One region of the Clostridium sp. CM039 genome, then DNA from elsewhere that is predicted to be linked to it. Evidence: riboswitches for the same ligand, from Rfam matches in the RefSeq annotation. Region 1 holds a riboswitch; each other region holds the start of a gene.
The links. A riboswitch is a leader RNA that binds a small molecule or an ion and turns the genes downstream of it on or off. The one in region 1 is predicted to bind cobalamin.
Positions count from the first base shown of each region.

Region 2: it holds a riboswitch for cobalamin, as region 1 does, so the genes downstream of both, ACWJJ2_RS09380 (sirohydrochlorin cobaltochelatase) here and ACWJJ2_RS10655 (YitT family protein) in region 1, are expected to answer to the same signal.
Region 3: it holds a riboswitch for cobalamin, as region 1 does, so the genes downstream of both, ACWJJ2_RS17715 (cobyric acid synthase) here and ACWJJ2_RS10655 (YitT family protein) in region 1, are expected to answer to the same signal.

Region 1 covers NZ_CM143649.1:2,252,826-2,259,843, reverse strand. The annotation lists gene ACWJJ2_RS10685 (energy-coupling factor ABC transporter ATP-binding protein) at 1-559, shown strand, start outside; gene ACWJJ2_RS10680 (energy-coupling factor ABC transporter permease) at 623-1,375, shown strand; gene ACWJJ2_RS10675 (energy-coupling factor ABC transporter substrate-binding protein) at 1,375-1,698, shown strand; cobalamin riboswitch at 1,739-1,927, shown strand; gene ACWJJ2_RS10670 (helix-turn-helix domain-containing protein) at 1,962-2,144, shown strand; gene ACWJJ2_RS10665 (cob(I)yrinic acid a,c-diamide adenosyltransferase) at 2,190-2,729, shown strand; gene ACWJJ2_RS10660 (hypothetical protein) at 2,793-2,957, shown strand; cobalamin riboswitch at 2,948-3,135, shown strand; gene ACWJJ2_RS10655 (YitT family protein) at 3,335-4,186, shown strand; gene ACWJJ2_RS10650 (DUF3842 family protein) at 4,327-4,755, opposite strand; gene ACWJJ2_RS10645 (ribonuclease J) at 5,004-6,668, shown strand; gene ACWJJ2_RS10640 (thioesterase family protein) at 6,884-7,018, opposite strand, start outside.
Region 2 covers NZ_CM143649.1:1,975,921-1,982,938, reverse strand. The annotation lists gene cobT (nicotinate-nucleotide--dimethylbenzimidazole phosphoribosyltransferase) at 1-623, shown strand, start outside; gene cobC (alpha-ribazole phosphatase) at 643-1,233, shown strand; gene cobS (adenosylcobinamide-GDP ribazoletransferase) at 1,352-2,104, shown strand; gene ACWJJ2_RS09385 (transposase) at 2,427-3,338, opposite strand; cobalamin riboswitch at 3,552-3,736, shown strand; gene ACWJJ2_RS09380 (sirohydrochlorin cobaltochelatase) at 3,882-4,715, shown strand; gene ACWJJ2_RS09375 (pyridoxal phosphate-dependent aminotransferase) at 4,785-5,903, shown strand; gene ACWJJ2_RS09370 (cobyrinate a,c-diamide synthase) at 5,945-7,018, shown strand, end outside.
Region 3 covers NZ_CM143649.1:3,766,254-3,773,271, forward strand. The annotation lists gene ACWJJ2_RS17700 (hypothetical protein) at 1-408, shown strand, start outside; gene ACWJJ2_RS17705 (site-2 protease family protein) at 700-1,317, shown strand; gene trmB (tRNA (guanosine(46)-N7)-methyltransferase TrmB) at 1,385-2,038, shown strand; cobalamin riboswitch at 2,260-2,443, shown strand; gene ACWJJ2_RS17715 (cobyric acid synthase) at 2,579-4,072, shown strand; gene cbiB (adenosylcobinamide-phosphate synthase CbiB) at 4,153-5,103, shown strand; gene hemA (glutamyl-tRNA reductase) at 5,134-6,318, shown strand; gene ACWJJ2_RS17730 (NAD(P)-dependent oxidoreductase) at 6,282-6,941, shown strand; gene hemC (hydroxymethylbilane synthase) at 6,969-7,018, shown strand, end outside.

The DNA.
Region 1 (7,018 bases):
CAATCAAATAATCGCATCTACAGTTAGGGCAGAAGTTGGATTCGGGCCGATGAATTTAAGGCTTCCAAAAGAGGAAGTACTAAAGCGAGTTGAGGAAGCACTGGCATACATGAACATATCAGATTTCAAGGATCGTCCGCCACACTATTTGAGTGGCGGTGAAAAGAAGCGCGTCACCATTGCGGGCATCATTGCTATGAAATCGGAGATCATTATCTTTGATGAACCTACTGCATCACTGGATCCTTTAAATGCACTGATGTTAGAAGAAGTTTTGGATAAGCTTGGTTCGGAGGGCAAGACAATGCTCATTTCCACCCATGATTTAGATTTCGCATATCGATGGGCGGAGCGAGTCCTTGTATTCTGCAAAGGAAAAATTATCGCAGATGGAACACCATTAGAAATTTTCCAAAATACAGAAATTTTAAAACAAGCAAATCTAAAACAGCCAACCGTGATGGAGATATATGAATTGCTTGTAGAAAAACATCTGCTGGAAGATACTAGTGCCTATCCGAAAAGTACGCAAGAATTTAAGGAAATGTTTGAAAAATAGTTAGGTTTTCTAGGCGGGTTAGCTTAGATTAATATAAATTAAAAACAATAGAGGAGGAAAAAAATGAATCAGAAAGAAAAGAAAATTGTCTTTATTGCGATTGCTTTCGCATTAATTTTCGGGGTAGCTCCGGCAGCAAACGCAATGCATATCATGGAAGGATACCTTCCACCAAAATTCTGTATTATATGGGGTGTTATATGCGTTCCATTCTTGGTAGCAGGTTACTTATCAATTAAGAAAACATTAGCTAAGAACCGTAAATCCATCACTATTCTTGCTATGTCAGGCGCATTCATTTTTGTGCTTTCATCTTTAAAGATTCCGTCAGTAACAGGAAGTTGCTCACATATGACTGGTACCGGACTTGGTGCAATCCTATTCGGACCAATGGCAGTCAGCATCCTGGGGATTATTGTACTACTTTTTCAGTCAATTTTGCTTGCTCATGGCGGACTGACCACTCTTGGTGCTAATACGTTTTCTATGGCTATTGCAGGACCGCTTATTACTTATGTAATCTACAAATCAGGCCAGAAGCTCAAAGTCAATAAATATGTAGGTATTTTTCTGGCAGCATCAATCGGTGACTTATTAACCTATTGTGTAACAAGTTTTGAACTTGCACTTGCGTATCCGTCTGCAAACGGTGGTATCGCAGCATCTGTAGTCAAGTTCCTTGCAGTATTTGCACCGACACAGCTTCCACTGGCAATTATCGAGGGTATTCTGACCGTTGTTATCATTATGGGTCTTGAAACATATGCAAAATCCGAATTAACAGAACTTGGATTCCTAAAGGGAGGCGAAAATTAATGGTAAAGACGAAAAAAAGGGTTATCATTTTATTAATTATTGCTGCAGTGATTGCCATTATACCATTATTCACGTTAAAGGGTGCTGAATTTGGTGGCTCAGATGATGCAGGAAGCAAAGTGGTTTCCGAGATTACAGGTACCGAGTATAAGCCTTGGTTTGAACCTGTTATGGAAACTTGGATTGGTGGAGAATTACCAGGGGAAATTGAGAGTTTACTCTTTTGTCTACAGACAGGTATAGGAGTTGGTGTTCTATTCTTTTTCCTGGGAAGATTCGTAGAGAGAACTAAAAAAGAAAATCAGGGGAATAAAACTGAATAATGCTTTTTCATATAATTGGGATGAAAGTATCATTTATTGATTTAATATTATAATTATGGGTAATTAAAGTATTAATTGCTTTAGTTTAAAAGGGAAGACAGGTGGAAATCCTGCGCGGTCCCGCCGCTGTAAAAGAGGAGTCCTTATAAAAAATACCACTGGGAAACTGGGAAGGTTTTAAGGGCAATGAGACTTAAGCCAGAATACCTTTCTATAATTATACACAGTTAACTCTACGAGAGATAGGGAGGTGTTTTCAAAATATGGTGGTAAATGTAGAAAAGAGGTTCGAGTTGGTTAGCTATATGGCTGATATTGAAAAGGGAATTATTGAAAAAACACTGAATAAAAACGAAAACAATGTTAGCAAAACATCAAGAGAATTAAGTATTTCAAGACAAGATTTGCAATATAAAATAAAAAAATATAAGATAACCCTGAGATAATAAAGCATATGTATGCATATGCTAATAAAAGGAGAAATGAATATAATGGGGAAATTAAAAAACGGATATGTTCAAATTTATACGGGGAATGGCAAGGGGAAAACGACTGCAGCTGTAGGACTAGCTGTACGTGCAGCAGGAAATGGATATACTGTATTTATGGTACAGTTTTTGAAGGGAAGTAAAACTGGTGAAATTGAAAGTGCAAAAAAATTGGCTCCCTTTTTTAACATATTTAGGTTTGAGAAAAAAAGAGGTTTTTTTTGGACGTTAAATGCAGAGGAAAAAAATGAATTAAAAGAAGAAGTACAAAAGGGGTATGAATTTTGCAGGGAAGCATTAAAAGAAGAAAAATGCGACATACTTATCATGGATGAGGTAATGGGAGCGTTGAACAATCAACTAATAAGTGAAGAACAACTACTAGAATTAATGGAGAATAAACCTGGTAATATAGAATTGATTTTAACAGGGAGAGACGTACCTAAAGCTATAATAGATAAAGCAAACCTTGTAACTGAGATGAAGGATATTAAACATTATTTTAACGAAGGAATACCATCTAGAGAGGGTATAGAGTTTTGATTATAACCACCTCAAATTCTAAAATTAAGTTAATAATATTTAGAGTTTGAAGGGGGAATTATTATGAATACGTACAAAAACTTAGGCAAAGAATTTATTGTCAATATAACGGGGAATAGAGAAGCCGATATGGTTATTGTGGAAGAATTTAATAAAAGCTCTGTTATAAATAAAGCTCAATTAAAAAAGGTTTTATGGAAGAGATTAAAAGAAAGTAATTTAATATAGCATATAAAGGTATGAGATGTTTTGCATTTCATTTAAAAGGGAACCAGGTGAAAAGCCTGAACGGTCCCGCCGCTGTAATGGTGAGAAGCTTTAAATTATACCACTGACAATTTTGTTGGGAAGGATTAAAGCGACTATGATCCAAAGTCAGAAGACCTGCCTTCATTAATACACCAAGAACGTTACGAGTGATAGGGGGTGTGACGCATATTTGTATGAAAATGCATTTTAAATTTTGCATTTTTTACAAATATGGTTGGTATTATTATCAAGCCCTTAGCATAAATGCTAAAGGGCTTAATTTTTCGTTGAGAAAGAAATTATGATTATTTTACAGAGGATAGGTAATACAATTGATAATTATAAGGAGGCATATTATGCAAATAAAGATAAAGGAATTTGCGCTTATAAACATAGGAATGCTTATGGTATCAGCAGGTTTATATTTCTTTTTAATGCCAAATAATTTAGCGACAGGTGGGGCGAATGGATTAGCAATAGTTATAAATAAATTTACAGGGGGGTTATCCGTAGGTTGGATAATGATGATAATAAACCTTATTTTGTTTGTAATAGCATTTATTGCTATCGGAAAGAGTTTTGGTGGAAAAAGTGTGTATGCAAGCTTTGGTGTAGGAGGTATTATAATTGTATTTCAAAAGTTTATACCTATTAATAATTCAATTACAGGAGATATTTTACTGGAACTTATATTTGGAATACTAATATCAGGAATAGGTACAGCTATAGTCTTTGATCAAAACGCTTCAACAGGGGGGACAGATATCTTAGCTAAGATATTAAATGAATTTTTTCATATAAATTTAGGAAAAGGAGTTTTAATATGTGATTTAATTATAATTTTAATGGCAGTTTTTGCTTTTGGAATTAAGCTATCATTATATGCAATGCTCGGAGTTATAATTAATGGATTTCTTATAGACCACATCATAGATGGAATAAATGTGTGCAAAGAAGTTACAATTATAAGTAAGAACAGCGATAAGATAAGAAAATATATAAGAGAAAAGCTAGATAAAACATCTACTGTATATAACGGAGTAGGGGATTTTTCAGATGAGGATAAAGAAGTTGTTGTGGTTATAGTAGGAAGAAGGGAGTTTATAACACTTAAAAAATTCATAAAATTTGTTGATAAGGATGCTTTTGTAACAGTGAATAATATTTATGAAGTCTTTGGATACGGATTTAAATCCTTAAAACATTAAATAAAAATTTTAGATAGCTAATAGAGCGGATTAACAACATTTATGCCATGAAAGCAGGCAAAATTGTTAGTTATGGAATACCGACAGAAGTCTTAACCCAAGAATTAATAAAGTCTTTTAAATATTATGTATAAACCTTCTTATATAAAATGATATTTTATATTACTTTTTATATCAAGTACAATCTCTTCAATTATATCCTTGATTTGCATATTCCTTGTGCCTGGTATATAAATACCATGTTTTTGTAGTGGAAGTATATATTTAGTACAATCCATATTAAATATTGACGTGGCAATCATGGGGGTAATTTCACCGTTAATGCCACCACTACATATTATTCCAATTGGACCGATTATGCTATCAATTTTATTTTTCTTGCAAAATGAGCAAATTGATTCCTCTCCACTTATACCAATATTTGCACCAGCTCTTACCATATTTGAACAAGCAAATGTATTTGTACCAAGTGCAACAATATAGATATCTAGGCTAATTTCTTTACGAATTTTTTTTATGATTGTTTGACCAAGACCTGCCCCTTGTGCGTCTATTACAGCTATTTTCATGGTAATACCTCCAAAAAATAAAATTTATAATATAATGAAATCTATTTTTATATAGATAATATTATTATACTATAATGTTTATGTATATTCTGTGTTTAGTTCAAATAAAATTACAACGTTGGTATAAATAAAATGATTATAAAAAAGCAAAAAAAATTGTCCCATAAAGGTATTAATTTTATAATTCGAGGCAAAATAAAGAAAATAATATTAATAATATAATTGATATAAATGAAGGGGAGAATTTAGTGAAAAACGAGGAAAGTATAAAGGTTATTCCTTTAGGAGGCCTTGGAGAAATAGGTAAGAATATAACAGCTTTTGAATATGCGAATGAAATCATTGTTATAGACTGTGGTATAGCCTTTCCTGATGAGGAAATGTATGGTGTAGATTTAGTAATTCCAGATATAACTTATTTAAAAAATAATGCAGAAAAAGTAAAAGGTATTTTTTTAACTCATGGACATGAAGATCATATAGGGTCGCTTCCGTACATTCTAAAACAATTGAATGTACCTATTTATGGTACTAGGTTAACGTTAGGGCTAATTGAAAATAAACTAAAGGAGCACAATATATTATCTAATTGTGAACTTCACAATGTAAATGCTGGAGAAACAATAGAACTACAAAATCTTAAAGTTGAATTCATAAGGGTTACTCACAGCATAGCAGACTCCTGTGCTATTGCCATCCACTCACCACTAGGTGTTATATTACATACTGGTGACTTCAAAATTGATTATACCCCCATTGATGGATTGGTCATGGATCTTGAACGTATCTCAAATTTAGGTAAAGAGGGCGTGCTACTTCTTATGGCGGATAGCACGAATGTGGAACGTGAAGGGCATACAATTTCTGAAAAAACTATAGGGAAGACTCTAACTAGAATAATTTCTAATGCAGAGGGAAGGGTTATTGTAGCTACATTTGCTTCAAATATTCACAGAATACAGCAGATCGTAGACGCCTCTGTGAAACATGGTAGAAAAATTGTTTTTAGTGGGAGGAGTATGGACAATATCTCACAAGTAGCTATTGAACTTGGATATCTCCATGTACCAGAAGGTTACATTATAGGTATAGATGATATGCAAAATTACCACAATAAAAATATTACAATAATAACTACCGGAAGTCAGGGCGAACCTATGGCAGGACTTGCTAGAATGGCTTTTGCTACTCATAGGAAAATCACCCTTGAACCAGAGGATTTATTTGTTATTTCTGCATCTCCAATTCCAGGCAATGAGAAACTTATATCTAGAGTAATCAATGAGCTATTCAAAAAAGGGGCAGAGGTAATTTATGAGGATTTAGAAGAAGTGCATGTATCCGGTCACGCATATCAAGAAGAATTGAAATTAATTCACGCATTAGTTCATCCTAAATATTTTATGCCAGTTCATGGTGAATACAGACATTTAAGTCACCATGCTAAGTTAGCACAAGAATTAGGTATGCAAGGCAAAGATATATTTACTATGGAAACAGGGCAGGTTTTAGAACTTACAAAGGATGAAGCTAAAGTAACAGGACGGGTACACACTGGATCTGTATTTGTAGATGGACTTGGTGTTGGGGATGTTGGAAGCATAGTGCTTAGAGATAGAAAGCACTTAGCAGAAGATGGCATGCTCACTGTTGTGGTTACTTTAGAACGCGAATCTTATAGTATTATTGCGGGACCAGACATAATAACTCGCGGATTTATATATGCAAAGGAATCGGATGAATTAATTAGTGAAGTAAAAGAAATTGTTAGGGTTGAGCTTAATAAGTGCTTAGACAAGAAAATTATTGAATGGTATGTATTAAAATCTAATATAAAAAAATCCACAGAGCGATATTTGTATGAAAAAACAAAGCGTAGGCCAATTATTCTTCCAATTATTATGGAGATTTAACAGTTTTTTTAAGCTGGTGGTATATACAAAAGGCCAGCAAAAATCATATAGTAAAACTAAAAAATTGCAGTAGTTAGTTCTACTGCTTTTTTATATTGCTATTGTATCTAAAAATAGTATTAATTTTTAACATAACAAAAGACTGCCCTGTTAGGTACAGTCTTAATTGTGATATTGTAGCATCGAAGATGATGAACAGAATCGCAGGTTATGATTTAACGTGCTGTTTTTTTCATGAATTCTTCAGAATTTACTATGTACCTTATATGAATTCCTTCACCTATTTTACCCATGTCATCATAGGCTTCCACCTTAAAGAACAATTTTTTGCCTTCTGCCTTTGATAATAA
Region 2 (7,018 bases), 280 kb from region 1:
TTGGAATCGATACAGTTGATGATTTAGCGCGTAAGGGGTATGATTTGTTTGGTACCGGGGAAATGGGGGTAGGAAATACTGCCACAAGTGCAGCAATTTTGAGCGTTCTTTCAGGACTTGAAGTAGAGGTGTCAGTAGGTAAAGGTTCAGGAATTACGCAGGAGCAATTTATTAATAAAAAGAGGGTAATTAAGAAAGCTATTGAAGTAAATAAACCAGATAAAAATGATGTTATCGATGTACTTTCAAAAGTTGGAGGATTTGATATTGCGGGACTATGTGGGTGCTTCCTGTCAGCTGCGAAGAATAGGGTGCCTATTGTTATTGATGGATTTATAGCCTCAGCAGCTGCATTATGTGCTTATAGACTAAACCCATTAGTGAAGGAATATATATTTGCATCTCACTTATCTGCGGAACCGGGGGCAGCTTTTATAATGAAGGAAATAGGATTAAAACCTATGCTTAATTTGAACATGAGACTGGGGGAAGGGTCAGGTTGTCCACTTGCTTTTAATATAATTGAGGCGGCGCTTTTCACTATGGATAATATGGGGACATTTGAAGAGGCAACGCTTGATAGTAAAAAGTATATAGATATAAGGGAGAATACCGTAGGGTAAAATTTAGGTGTGAGAATTTATGAATATTTATTTGTTAAGACATGGCCAGACTGAAGAAAATAGAAAAGGGTCTTATTATGGTAATTTGGATATAAGTCTAAATGAAATTGGCATAGCTCAAGGCAATAAGGCTAAAGATTTCTTTGATGGCATAAAATTAGATAGAGTATACGTTAGTGATAAAAAAAGAACTTTAGAGATGGCAAAGTTAGTTTTAGGACAACAGGAAATTGCAGTTATACAAGATAATAGAATAAATGAAACTGATTTTGGAGATTTTGAAGGGAAAACATACGAGGAAATTAAAGTTTCATATCCCCAACAGTGTATTTGTTGGCAAAATAATTGGAAAGAATTTGTACCTCCGAATGGAGAAAGTTATATTAAACTATGTGAAAGAGTTAAGAACTTTATGGAGCATATTAAAAAGATAGAATGCGATAATATTTTAATATGCGCTCATTCGGGAGTCATAAGAGCTATATATTGTTATATTATGAATGAAAATATAGATTTGTTTTGGAAATTTGGTTGTAAAAATGGGGATATAAGCATTATAAAATATGAATATGGTAATTTATATATTGATGCTATTATTCATAATGCATAGTTAGAAAATTGATTTGAGGTATATTTAGTTCTTGACGATTAACTTTAAAATTAAAATAAACATTACTATTTAGGAAAGAGGTGAGCTTTGCAAGGACCAGTCTTTGCGAGCAAATAAAATGAGAGAATATTTAAATGATTTTTTACTGTTTTTCCAATTCTTCACACGGATACCTATAAATAAAAGTTTAAACTGTGACAAGGAAAACTTTAGGCGGGGATCTGTATTTTTTCCGGTGGTAGGATTATTTATAGGAATTGTCCAGTGGATAACTTATTATATATTAATAAAAGTGCTGCCAGTAGATATTACAGCAATATTTGTAGTTATTATACCGATAGTTATTACTGGAGGATTACATGTGGATGGACTTGGAGATACTTGTGATGGTTTCTTTTCGTTTAAAGGAGACAAACATAAAATAATAGAAATTATGAAGGACAGCACAGTAGGCACTTATGCAACTATTGCTATAGTATTTGATATGTTAGCACGATATGCAGCGGTCTGCACTATCATAGGAAAGAATTTACCACTCATATTAATTGCAACGCCAATAATTGCAAGATTTACCGTTGTTTTTATATCTTTTATTGGTAAGAATGCTAAAGAAACAGGCTCGGGTAATATATTTATTGGAAATATTGACATCAAAAGGGTGGTAATTTCAGGTATTATAACTATTGTATTTGGAACCTTATTAATAGGATTTAACAAAAGTGTTATATTGATACTATCAGCGTTACTTTTAAGTTTTCTATTTAATAAGTTTTGCGAGAGTAAAATTACGGGACTTACGGGAGATAGCTTAGGAGCTAATAATGAATTAGTTGAAATTCTAACTATGATCTTATTTATAGCAATAAGTTAAGATAAGATAATGGGGACGGTTAACAATTATTTATATTATAATTGGGTGCAAGTTGTTTATGGAAACTTGTACCTTTTTATCGTTGAATTAATTTATTGAACACTAATTTTAATTATTTTTATATTATACATAAGTAAAATGTATATTTTTGATACTTGTCCATGTTTATTAAATGCATATATCCATCTGTTATTCTAATCTTTTTTATTTAATATAACAGATTTAATAAATAGGTAGGTTAAAGTAAATAATTAGAATGAATTTTAATGATTGTCATTAAGTTATTAATGATAATATTGAAGATTATATTAATAAATTATTACTAAGCATAACGTTTAATAAAATCCATGATAATATTCTCATATTTATCTTCTGTTCCAATTAATTCGATGCCAATAGTGCTTAATTTTGATACTCTAGCCTGTGTAATGTTTCCAAGAGTGCTGGATATATCGCTAGATTTAAAATTACAGAGGCTCCTCATTAGAACAACGGTTAAGGCTTTTGCCCGTACAAGCTTTCTGCTGTACTTCATATAAAGATGAGTTTTTGATACATTCATCTTTGACGCTATATATTCTATTATATCTTCTGGCTTAAAGTTCCTTACAAGTATTTTTCGTTCACATTTATACTCTGATTTTTCATCTTTAAATTCTATTTCTTGTTTTAATTTTTCTCCATTACAGCGAAAGACAAGATTATAGTAATTCTTTCTTGCATTTTTTAGGTTATTACCAAAAGAGCTCATAATAAATCCATAATCAACTAATTTAAAAGAATCATGTCTTTTTCCTAAAAATATGGCTAGACTAGAAAAAGCATATTTTTCAGGACAATTTTTATATTCATCTATATCCGTAGGATTATTGTGTATATATAGAGATAAAGTCTTCAAATATCGTTCATTATTAACTATTTTACTCTTAAATCTATCTTTAAAAAGATGTCCTTCCCTTTTATATTTTTTATTAAAGTACATTGCATAAGAAAAATTTATTCCATGCATTGCCTTTGATATATCAGTACCATTAGCATCAATCATTAAATGAGAATGGTTATCCATAAGACAGTAACCGTAGATTTTAAAATTATAGAGATATTTATACTTTTTTACAAGTGATAAATACTTGTTCTTATCCTCATCATCCTTGAATAAATTTATTTCGCTGATACTTTTGCACATAATATGAAATATCGAGTCATCTGTTTTTTCTCTTGCCTTTCTTGGCATTAAAATCACCCTTCCTCATAGATTTTTATTTGAATTATTGCCTATGAATCGGGATGATATTCATAATCTTAAGCTAATATATACATATAAATAATTTAAATAGTTGTTAACCGTCCCTAACTATTTTTCTGAATCATTTTTTTGCCTATTAAACTAAGGAGACACTCTAAATATTGACAGTACGGCTTAAATATAATAAACTAGAATTAATAGAGAATTGAATATGATTTTAGGTGCCTTGAAATAGGTGAAAAGGGAATGCGGTTTAAATCCGCAGCAGCCCCCGCTACTGTAATTGATGAAAAACTTTTAAATGCTACTTCGTAAATTAAAAATGAGGAAGGATAATTAAAGGAAGAATCAAAAGCCAGGAGACCTGCCTAAATGATGTTAACAAGCTTTCGGAGGGAAAGAACTATTTAATTATGGATTAATTAAAAAGTAGTCGCTATCGTATGCGTACTATTTTTTTTGTTTTAAAAAGCATTATATGTAAATGTTATGATAGATTTCGGAAAATATTTAGCAAGGTGGATGATCGAAATGAAGAAGGCAATTTTAATTGTAAGTTTTGGAACAACACATGAAGATGCAAGAAAAGTAACTATCGATGCAATAGAAGATAAAATAAGACATACTTTTGAAGAGTATGATATAAGAAGAGCATTTACTTCACATATTATTCTTAGAGTACTTAAGAATAGGGATAATATTCATGTAGATACTCCAGAAGAAGCTTTGGAAAAGTTAAAAAGCGAAGGATATAATGAGGTAATTGTTCAGCCTTTGCATGTTATTCCTGGAGTAGAATTTGATTATATAAATAATGTAGTTAATAGATACAAAGAATGTAAAGCATTTAAAAATATCTTAATAGGAAGACCTCTTTTATGTTTTAAGGGAGAAGAAGCAGGCGTGCCAGATGATTACTCAATAATGGTGGATGCTCTATCAAAGCAATTGCAACCAATGGATACAGTAATTTTGATGGGGCATGGTACAAACCATATTGCAAATGCAGTATATTGCTGTTTTGAAAGCGTTTTAAGGGATAGAGGTTTTAACAATGTACATGTAGCAACCGTGGAAGGGTATCCAACTTTGGAAAGAGTAATACCTAATGTTACTACTCAGAGTATTAGCGAAGTCACTTTAATGCCACTACTGCTTGTAGCAGGAGACCATGCCAAGAATGACATGGCGGGAGATGCAGAGGACTCCTGGAAGAGTATTTTAGAGGCAAAAGGGTTTAAAGTTAAAATATATCTGAATGGGTTAGGAGAAAATAGTGACGTTCAAGACATTTATATACAGCACATTAATGATGTAATTAATGAAAAGTTTAAGAATGTAGGGAAAACACATAAGGGAAATTAAAATTCTTCGTAAGTTATAAGTAACTAAAGTACGGTAGATGAGAGTTACAAGTAGAAAGGAAGGTATTCAATGATACATGGTGGAGATGTTTATACTAATGGATTACTTGAGGGGCGAGAATTAATAGATTACAGTTCTAATATTAATCCATTAGGGGTTCCTAAAAGTTTCACTGATAACATTAGTGAAGCCGTAGATGCTTTAACAAGATATCCAGATATTCAATATAGGGAGGTATTGAAAGAATTAAAAGAATACATTGATTGCCCAAAAGAATATTTTGTTTTAGGAAATGGGGCTGCAGAAATAATTGACTTAGTTATAGCTTGTCATAAAAATCTACTAATTGTGGTGCCATCTTTTGTAGAGTACGAAATTGATGCTAAAAAGTGGAATTGTAGTATAGAGTATTCTTATTTAAAAGAGAAGATTAATGAGAATACCTTATTAAAGCATGAATATGCTGAGCTTTCCTATGATTATGAGGATATTCTTAATAGATTACAGAGTGTAGAAGGTGTGGTTTTAGGTAATCCGAATAACCCCAATGGCAATATCATAAATAAGGCTGAGTTTCAAAAAATTCTTGAATATTGTGAATGTAACGACAAAGTCATAATAATAGATGAGGCTTTTATAGAATTTACTGGAGATTCACAGCACAGTTTCAGTGAAAAAGTTAAAACATACAAATGTTTATTTATAATAAGAGCATTAACCAAATTTTTTGCGATGCCTGGTATAAGGTTTGGGTATGGAATAAGTAGTAACGTAGACCTATTAAAAAAAGTTAAAGAAAAACAAAACCCCTGGAACATAAACTGTTTTGCAGAAATGGCTGCACGTCATGTGTTAAAAGATAACGTTTATATTGAAAAAAGCAAAGAGTGGATAAGAGCGGAAAGGCCTAGGTTTATAAGATCACTTGAAAATATTTCATTTATAGATAAAGTGTATTTAACCTATGGAAATTATGTATTATGCAAATTAAAAGGACTAGACTCAGGGACACTTTATAAACTATGCCTAGCTCAAGGATTTGTTATAAGAAAAGCAGATAATTTTAGAGGACTAGATAAACAATATGTAAGGCTTGCTATTAAGGATAATGATAGGAATGGAAAATTGATTCAGTGTTTGAAAAACTTAGAATTGATAGTGAAAACATTAGGGACAGTTAACAACTAATTGCACATTAGGGGATAGTCCGCAAAAGGATGTGAATATAAATGAAGAGTATAGTCATAGCTTCAGATTCAAGTGGTGGTGGTAAGACCACAGTAACACTCGGAATTATGAAAGCGTTTAAAAATAGGGGATTTGAGATACAAGGGTATAAAGTAGGACCTGATTATATAGACTCAGCTTTTCATACAAAGATAACAGGTAAAGGTTCAAGAAATTTGGATTTGTATCTTATGGGAGAGGCGGGAGTTAAGGCTAGCTTTTCTAGAGGATGCGGAGAATTGGGTGTAGTCGAAGGTGTAATGGGTTTATATGATGGAAAAGGCATAAATACATCCTATTCTACGTATCACGTGTCAAAGGTTTTAGACTTGCCGATCATACTTGTATTGTCTCCAAAGGCTCAGGTAGCAACCCTCTGTGCAGAAATTAATGGAATAGTAAATTTTAAAGATGCGAATATAAAGGGCATAATACTAAATAATATAACAGAAAATTATTATAAGTTACTTAAGGCAGCAATTAAAGAAAACTGTAACTTGAAAGTGTTAGGCTATCTTCCAAAAGATGAACGATTAAGCTTAAAAAGTAGGCACTTAGGGCTAATTCAAAGCAGTGAAACAGAGGATTTAGATGAGAAAATTGAAATCTGTGCCAAGTTATTAGAAAAGCATTTGGATATGGATTTATTGTTAGAACAATTTAAAGAAAGTGAAAGGCATATAGATGATTTCCATGTGGAGAATAAGGGGAAAAGGATAGCGGTAGCCTATGACAAGGCCTTTAGTTTTTATTATAAAGAAAATTTAGAGCTTCTAGAGGAAATGGGACAAGTTATATATTTTAGTCCAATTAAAGATAAGAAGCTACCCAGTAATATTGATTTTCTTTACATAGGTGGAGGGTACCCTGAGGTTTTTATAAAGGAGCTATCTGAAAATACATCAATGCTTGGCAGTATAAAAAAAGCTCTTGATAATGGGCTACACTGTTACGCCGAATGTGGAGGATTAATGTATCTTACTGAGGGAGAAAAACTGCAAGGCGAAGAAAAAATATCACATAATACCGTTGGCTTTTTTAAGGGGTATTACACCTTAACAAAAAAGCTTCAGAAC
Region 3 (7,018 bases), 1.5 Mb from region 1:
AATTTGGTGTACGAGGGATTAGTCTATAATAAAATGTATTCTACCACCCTTGAGGAACCTATAAATATTAAAGGTGTAGAAAAACTTACTTTAATTGGCACTGATGATGAGGACAATGTGTATCTTGGAGAATTAAAAGATAATTTGGTAAGCAAAATTTATTATGGGAAAACATTAGAAAATACTGAAAATTGGAAAGTGATTGATTTACAAAAACCTTCTAAAAAAAATGATCTATTTGTTACATCTCTTGGTAAGGTCTATCAAAATGATGTAATGAAAGCTGTAATAAAAGATGTTAGTTCTGGAACTGAAACTAGCTATAAAGGAAAATTATTGCAATTGTATACTAAGGGAATAGTATCATTGGTTAATGATAAAGAAGTATCTTTTGTTCTTTTTAAGTAGTCGATACTATGATGTTTATTTAAGACCTTATCTTTTTAAGATAAGGTTTTTTCTATAATCTGAAAATATAAGTTAATTCATAAGGATATAGTTGTGGGAATATATTATTTTATTTTAAGAATATTCAATTCAAAATAACAATAAACTTTGTTATAATAGGATAGTAGACATCTTAAAAAATAACAAGTCAAAGATGCATTAACAAGGTGAGTAGCGATTAACATTGCCTACCATGTAGGAGTATAAGGAGGAATAAATTTGGATACACAACAAATATTAAATAAGATTTTGATGATACCCGCAATTTTATTAGCATTTACTTTTCATGAGTATGCGCATGCTATCGTAGCAGATAGGTTAGGAGACAAAACTCCACGATTTCAAGGGAGACTTACGCTGAATCCAATCGCACATATAGATCCAATGGGATTTCTTATGATTATATTAGTAGGGTTTGGTTGGGCAAAGCCTGTTCAGACAAATCCTAGTGCATTTAAAAATTATTATAAGGATGATTTGAAAGTTTCAGTTGCAGGCCCAATTGCTAATCTAATTCTAGGGTTTGTATTTGCAATTCTTACTGTGTTATTTTCGAAATTTCCACCAATTCATGGTGGATTATATACTATTATTAGCCAAATTTTAATAATTACAGGGTACCTAAATTGTATTTTGTTTTTTCTTAATTTAGTGCCAATACCGGGATTTGATGGATCTCATATAGTTAGGGATTTGTTCCCAAAGTTTTTTTACAATTTACCAGATACAATTTATAGGTATCAATTCTTAATATTTATGGTGTTAATATTGCCTATATTACCTGGTGGACAATCAGTTTTTACTTATATCGTGCAAGCGCCAGGGTTATGGTTATTTAAACAATTTTTAAATATTGCAGGGATGTTTTAATATTAATATAAAGCTAAGAAAATCATATAGTGATTTTTTATTATTTAGAATGTAAGGAGAAAAATATATGCGCTTAAGAAAAAAATATTGGGCTAGGCCAGAGCTGGAAACTAGTCATATTGTAATAACTGACCAATATGATCACAAAGGAAAATGGAATGAAGAGTTTAAAAATAACAATGCAATTCATCTAGAACTAGGTTGCGGTAAAGGTAGATTTATATCAGAAAAGTCCAGGAGAGATCTCGATATCAATTTTGTAGGCATTGATTTAAAAGATGAGGTTCTGGTATTTGCCCTTAGAAAAGTTATAGAAGTAAGAGAAGTTGAAGGGGAACAAGACATAAATGTACGTCTTATGCCAATGAACATTATGCTTATTGATGATGTGTTTGCAAAAGATGAGATAAGCAGAATTTATATAAATTTTTGTAATCCTTGGCCAAAAGACAGACATAATAAAAGAAGATTAACTCATACTAAGTTCTTGACGAGCTATAAGAAATTCTTAAAACCGGGATCTGAAGTTTGGTTCAAAACAGATGATACAGAGTTATTCGAAGAATCGGTAGATTATTTCAAAGAGTGTGGGTTTGAAATATTATTTTCAACCTATGATTTGCATAAGAGTGATTTTAAAGATAACGTAGTTACAGAATATGAAGCTAAATTCACAGAAATAGGCAAACAAGCTATGTTTCTACAGGCAAAATTAATTTAGCGAATTAATGCATCTCCTGTGGAACTGTTGCAGCTTCGCAGGAGATAACTTATAACCATATGAGGCTTAAGCATTTTAGATTCTTATTTATTGACAGGATTAACATAATGCTATAAACTTAATTACATAGAAATGTATTAAATTGAAAATTTTAAAAATGAAAATTATGAATTATATTAGTTAAAAATGAATAGATTTGTTTAGGTGCCTATTATTAATCAGCCACTAAAGTGGATGCAGCTACTTTAGTATATGATTAGTAAGGTGAAAAGGGAATGTGGTGTAATTCCACAGCAGCCCCCGCTACTGTAATTGAGAGAAAATCTTTTATAACTACCTGAAAGGGAAAGTGATAAGAGAAAGTGTATCAAGAGCCAGGAGACCTGCCTAAATTAGTAATATTAAGCTTTCGGCGGGAAAGAACTGTAGAATTCAAGTTAGTGCAATGAAAAATTTGTACATAACAGCAGGTGCGCAAGCTTGCTGTTTTTTTGTTGTGTGCCAAATAAGAATACAAGCAGGAAGAAAGGAGAAATAGTAATGGCTAAAGTAATGGTTCAAGGAACCGCTTCATCAGTAGGAAAAAGCATATTAGTAACAGCACTTTGCAGAATTTTTGTGCAAGATGGGTTTTCAGTATGTCCTTTTAAGTCACAGAATATGTCATTGAATTCTTATATTACATTGGATGGAAAAGAAATGGGACGTGCGCAGGTGCTTCAAGCCTATGCGGCAGGATTGGAGCCAGAGGTATATATGAATCCGATTTTATTAAAACCTACCTCGGATAAAAAGTGCCAAATTATCGTTAATGGAAAGGTTTTTGGGAATAGTACAGCTATGGAATATCATAATATGAAATTGGAATTCAAAGACATGTTAAAAAAGCAGTTTGAAGAATTAGAGAAGAAGTTTGATATTATAGTAATGGAAGGAGCAGGTAGCCCAGCAGAAATTAATTTAAGAGATAGAGATATAGTGAATATGGGAATGGCGGAACTTATAGATGCACCTGTGATACTCGCAGGAGATATAGATAAGGGTGGAGTATTTGCGTCACTAGCAGGGACTTTGCTTTTGCTTAATGAGGCCGAGAAAAAAAGAGTTAAAGCCACTATTATTAATAAGTTTAGAGGAGATTTAGAAATCTTAAAGCCAGGACTTACAATGCTTGAGGATATTATACATATTCCATGTGCAGGAGTAGTTCCTTATTTTAGATTGGAACTCGAAGATGAAGATGGTGCAGTAGAATTTAACAAAAAAATTACTGCACCTATTGATATTGCTGTAATAAAGCTTCCACATATATCGAATTTTACGGATTTAGACGCATTAAAGGCTGAAGAAGATGTATCAGTTAGATTTGTTACAACTAAAGGAGAATTGGGCACACCAGACCTCCTTATCATACCGGGAACAAAAAATACTATTGATGATTTAATTTCTTTAAGAAATTCGGGACTTGCAGAAGCGGTTCAGCAATATAGTGTACAAGGTAACGTATTAGGCATTTGTGGAGGCTATCAAATGTTAGGAAATAGCTTAAGTGACCCTAATGGCTTAGAGGGAAATTCAAAAGAAACAGAGGGTATGAAGCTTTTAGACGTAGACACAATATTTGAAGATGAGAAAATAACTACAAGAGTAAAGGCTCGTAGCATTAACATTAGGGATACTAGTATAGAAACTTATGGTTACGAAATACATATGGGAATTTGTAAATATGGTCATAATGCAAAACCACTTTTTGAAATCTATGATAAGAATGGTTCTGATACGTCATCCTTCGATGGAGCAATAAATGCAGGTGGAAATGTTATGGGTACATATATTCATGGAGTTTTTGATGGAGTAGAGTTTAGAGAACATATGATTAATACTTTAAGGGTAAAAAAAGCTATGGAACCTAAAAAATCTAAGGTTTATGAAAATCTAAGAGAAAAAGAATTAGACAAGCTAGCAGATATAGTTAGAGATAATGTAGATATGGATTCAATCTATAAAATCATAGGAATAAAAAGAAAAAGTTAGGGACAGTTAACAACTATTTAAAAAATTATAACAGTATAAGATAGTGAGGAATTAAAATGGCAATACTATTTCAGACGAACATAATAGATTTAATTTTAGCGGTAATGTTAGACTTATTAATTGGAGATCCATATTGGTTTAAACATCCGGTGATTTATATAGGAAAGCTTATTTCTAAATTAGATAAGTTAGGCAGAACGATATGTAAAACTAATGGTCAAATTAAAGTTTTTGGCGGAATTATTGTAGTTATAGTAGCACTTTCTAGTTTTTTAGTGCCTTTTATAATTTTGAGAATTTCTAATAAGTTTTTTTGGTTGTACCATATTCTCAATATAATATTGCTTTGGACGACAATAGCTGCTAGATGCCTTCATAAAGAAGGTAAGAAGGTTTATGATTCTTTAGTTAATAATGATATTTATGACGCAAGAGTTAAATTATCGTACCTTGTAGGGAGAGATACAAAAACCCTTACTGAGTATGAAATAGTAAGAGCTGATGTGGAGACCATTGCAGAGAATACAGCAGATGGTGTTATAGCCCCTATTCTCTATGCATTATTAGGGGGAGCACCTTTAGCTATGATGTATAAGGGCATAAATACCATGGATTCAATGCTTGGATATATGAATGAAAAATATAAATATATTGGGTTCTTTCCAGCTAAAACAGACGATGTATTTAATTTTATACCAGCAAGAATAACAGGATTTTTAATCTGTTTGGCATCACCACTTGTTCGAGGAAATATTGCTTGCAGTATAAAAGTGATGATAAGAGATAGAAAAAATCATAAAAGTCCTAATTGTGCTTATCCAGAAGGCGCAGCAGCGGGGGCTATGGGAGTTAGACTAGGTGGTACGAATGAATATTTTGGAGAAAAAATGTATAAACCAACAATAGGAAACAAAATAAACGATTTGGGGAAAGAACATATAATAGATACAATAAAATTAATGTATGGGGCAATGTTTTATTTAATAATAATATGCATGTTATATGAAATATGCGTATATATGAAATATTAGTAATAGTGATGTATTTTTGGAGATGATATAATGATACAACTTATAGGGCTAAAGCATGATGTGAAAATAGAAATTAGAGAAAAACTCTCAATTATACCAAAACGCCAAGGAAAGTGCTTAGAGGAACTTTTAAATATTTGCGAAGAGGCAGTTATTTTAAGTACCTGCAACAGGACAGAGATATATTTTAAATCTAAGGATGAAGAGATTGTTGATAAGATTTTTAAGGCATTAAATTGGGATAGGTCTTTAATAAAGTGTGTAGAAAATTATAAGGAAGAAAAAGCAATACAACATTTAATGGATGTGGTCTGTGGGTTTGATTCACTATTACTTGGAGAGGACCAAATTTTAGGGCAAGTTAGGGATGCTTATGAAGCTGCAAAAGGTTCAAAATCAACTAAAAAGGAACTTCAAAGACTTTTTGAAAATGCTATCGCTTGTGGCAAGAAGTTTAGAAATAAATCTAAAATAAGTGAGATACCGGTTTCTTCATCTTCTATGGTAGTTAAAGAAGCAATAGATAGGGGACACAAAAATTTTATGATTTTAGGCTATGGAGCGGTAGGAGAATTAACTTCAAAATATATACTAGAGGGAAAAATAAATTTACTATATATTGCAGTTAGGGATATTCATAAGGCTAATATAGAAGATCCGAGGGTGAAAATGATACCGTTTAACGACATACATAAATATTATGAAAAGGTGGATTGTGTTATATCTTGTACAACGGCCCCTCATACTGTGGTTCACTTAAAGGAGTTACCGAGCAAACACTTATTATTATTTGATTTAGCTGTACCAAGGGACATTGAAGAAATAGTAAGTGAAAACCCCTTATATGAAGTGTATGACATAGATATGTTAGGCGATATCCATGATGCCAACTACAAAAGACGTGAAGCCTCTATGAGGGATAATAGATACATTGTGGATGAAGCTATAAAAGAGTATATAGAGTGGAAAACCATGGAAGAGTTATCGCCTTTTATAAAAAAGTTAAAACACAATGGTGAAGGTGTTTACAAAGAAAGACTAGAGACTTTTAAGCACAAGAAAGAGACTAAGGATAATGAAAAATTAGCAGAGATACTTTTGAAGAGTACTTCAAATGCCTATGTAAACAAAGCTATAGAGGTGTTAAAGGAGGAACATTTGAAGGGGAGGTCTAAGGAATGCGTGGACATAATAAGCAGGATTTTTCAGGTTTAAATTATACCATGATTTCACTGCTATCAGATAAGATTAATATACTTATAGTTGGTGGGGGAGAGGCAGCTCTTATAAAATGTAAAACTTTCTCAAAAGAAGGTTGTAATATTACTGTAGTATCAAAAGAGTTTTGCCTAGAATTTTACACACTACAAAATATTTATAACCTAAAATTAATAAAGGGTGAATATGATGAAAGATATGTGGATCAGAATCATATTGTAATTATTGCTACAGATAATATAGAGACAAATGATGGTATAAAAGAATACTGCGATAGAAAAAGTAAACTATATGTACACTGCGGGGATTATAAACAAGGGTTATTTGTAACACCAGTTCAAAGAAGTACACCCAATATGAAATTTGCATTACATACTAAAAACGGTAGCCCTAAAACAACACTTTTCATGTCGAAAGTCATAGAAGATAAAATTTGTGAGTATGAAGGTTTTATAAATTATACATGTAGCATGAGAAATATGGTAAAGAAGAGTGAAGTCAAAAAGGAAATTATGAATTTTGTATGTAGTGAAGATTTCTACTTTTTCTATAATAAGGGAGTGCAAAATACTATTTTAGAAATGTTTTATGGAGCTGAATTTGGGATAGTTGAGAATTGAAAGTTGAAGTTAAAGGAGGAATAAATTTTGAAAATTAATATAGGAACTAGGAGAAGTGAACTTGCACAAGTACAAGC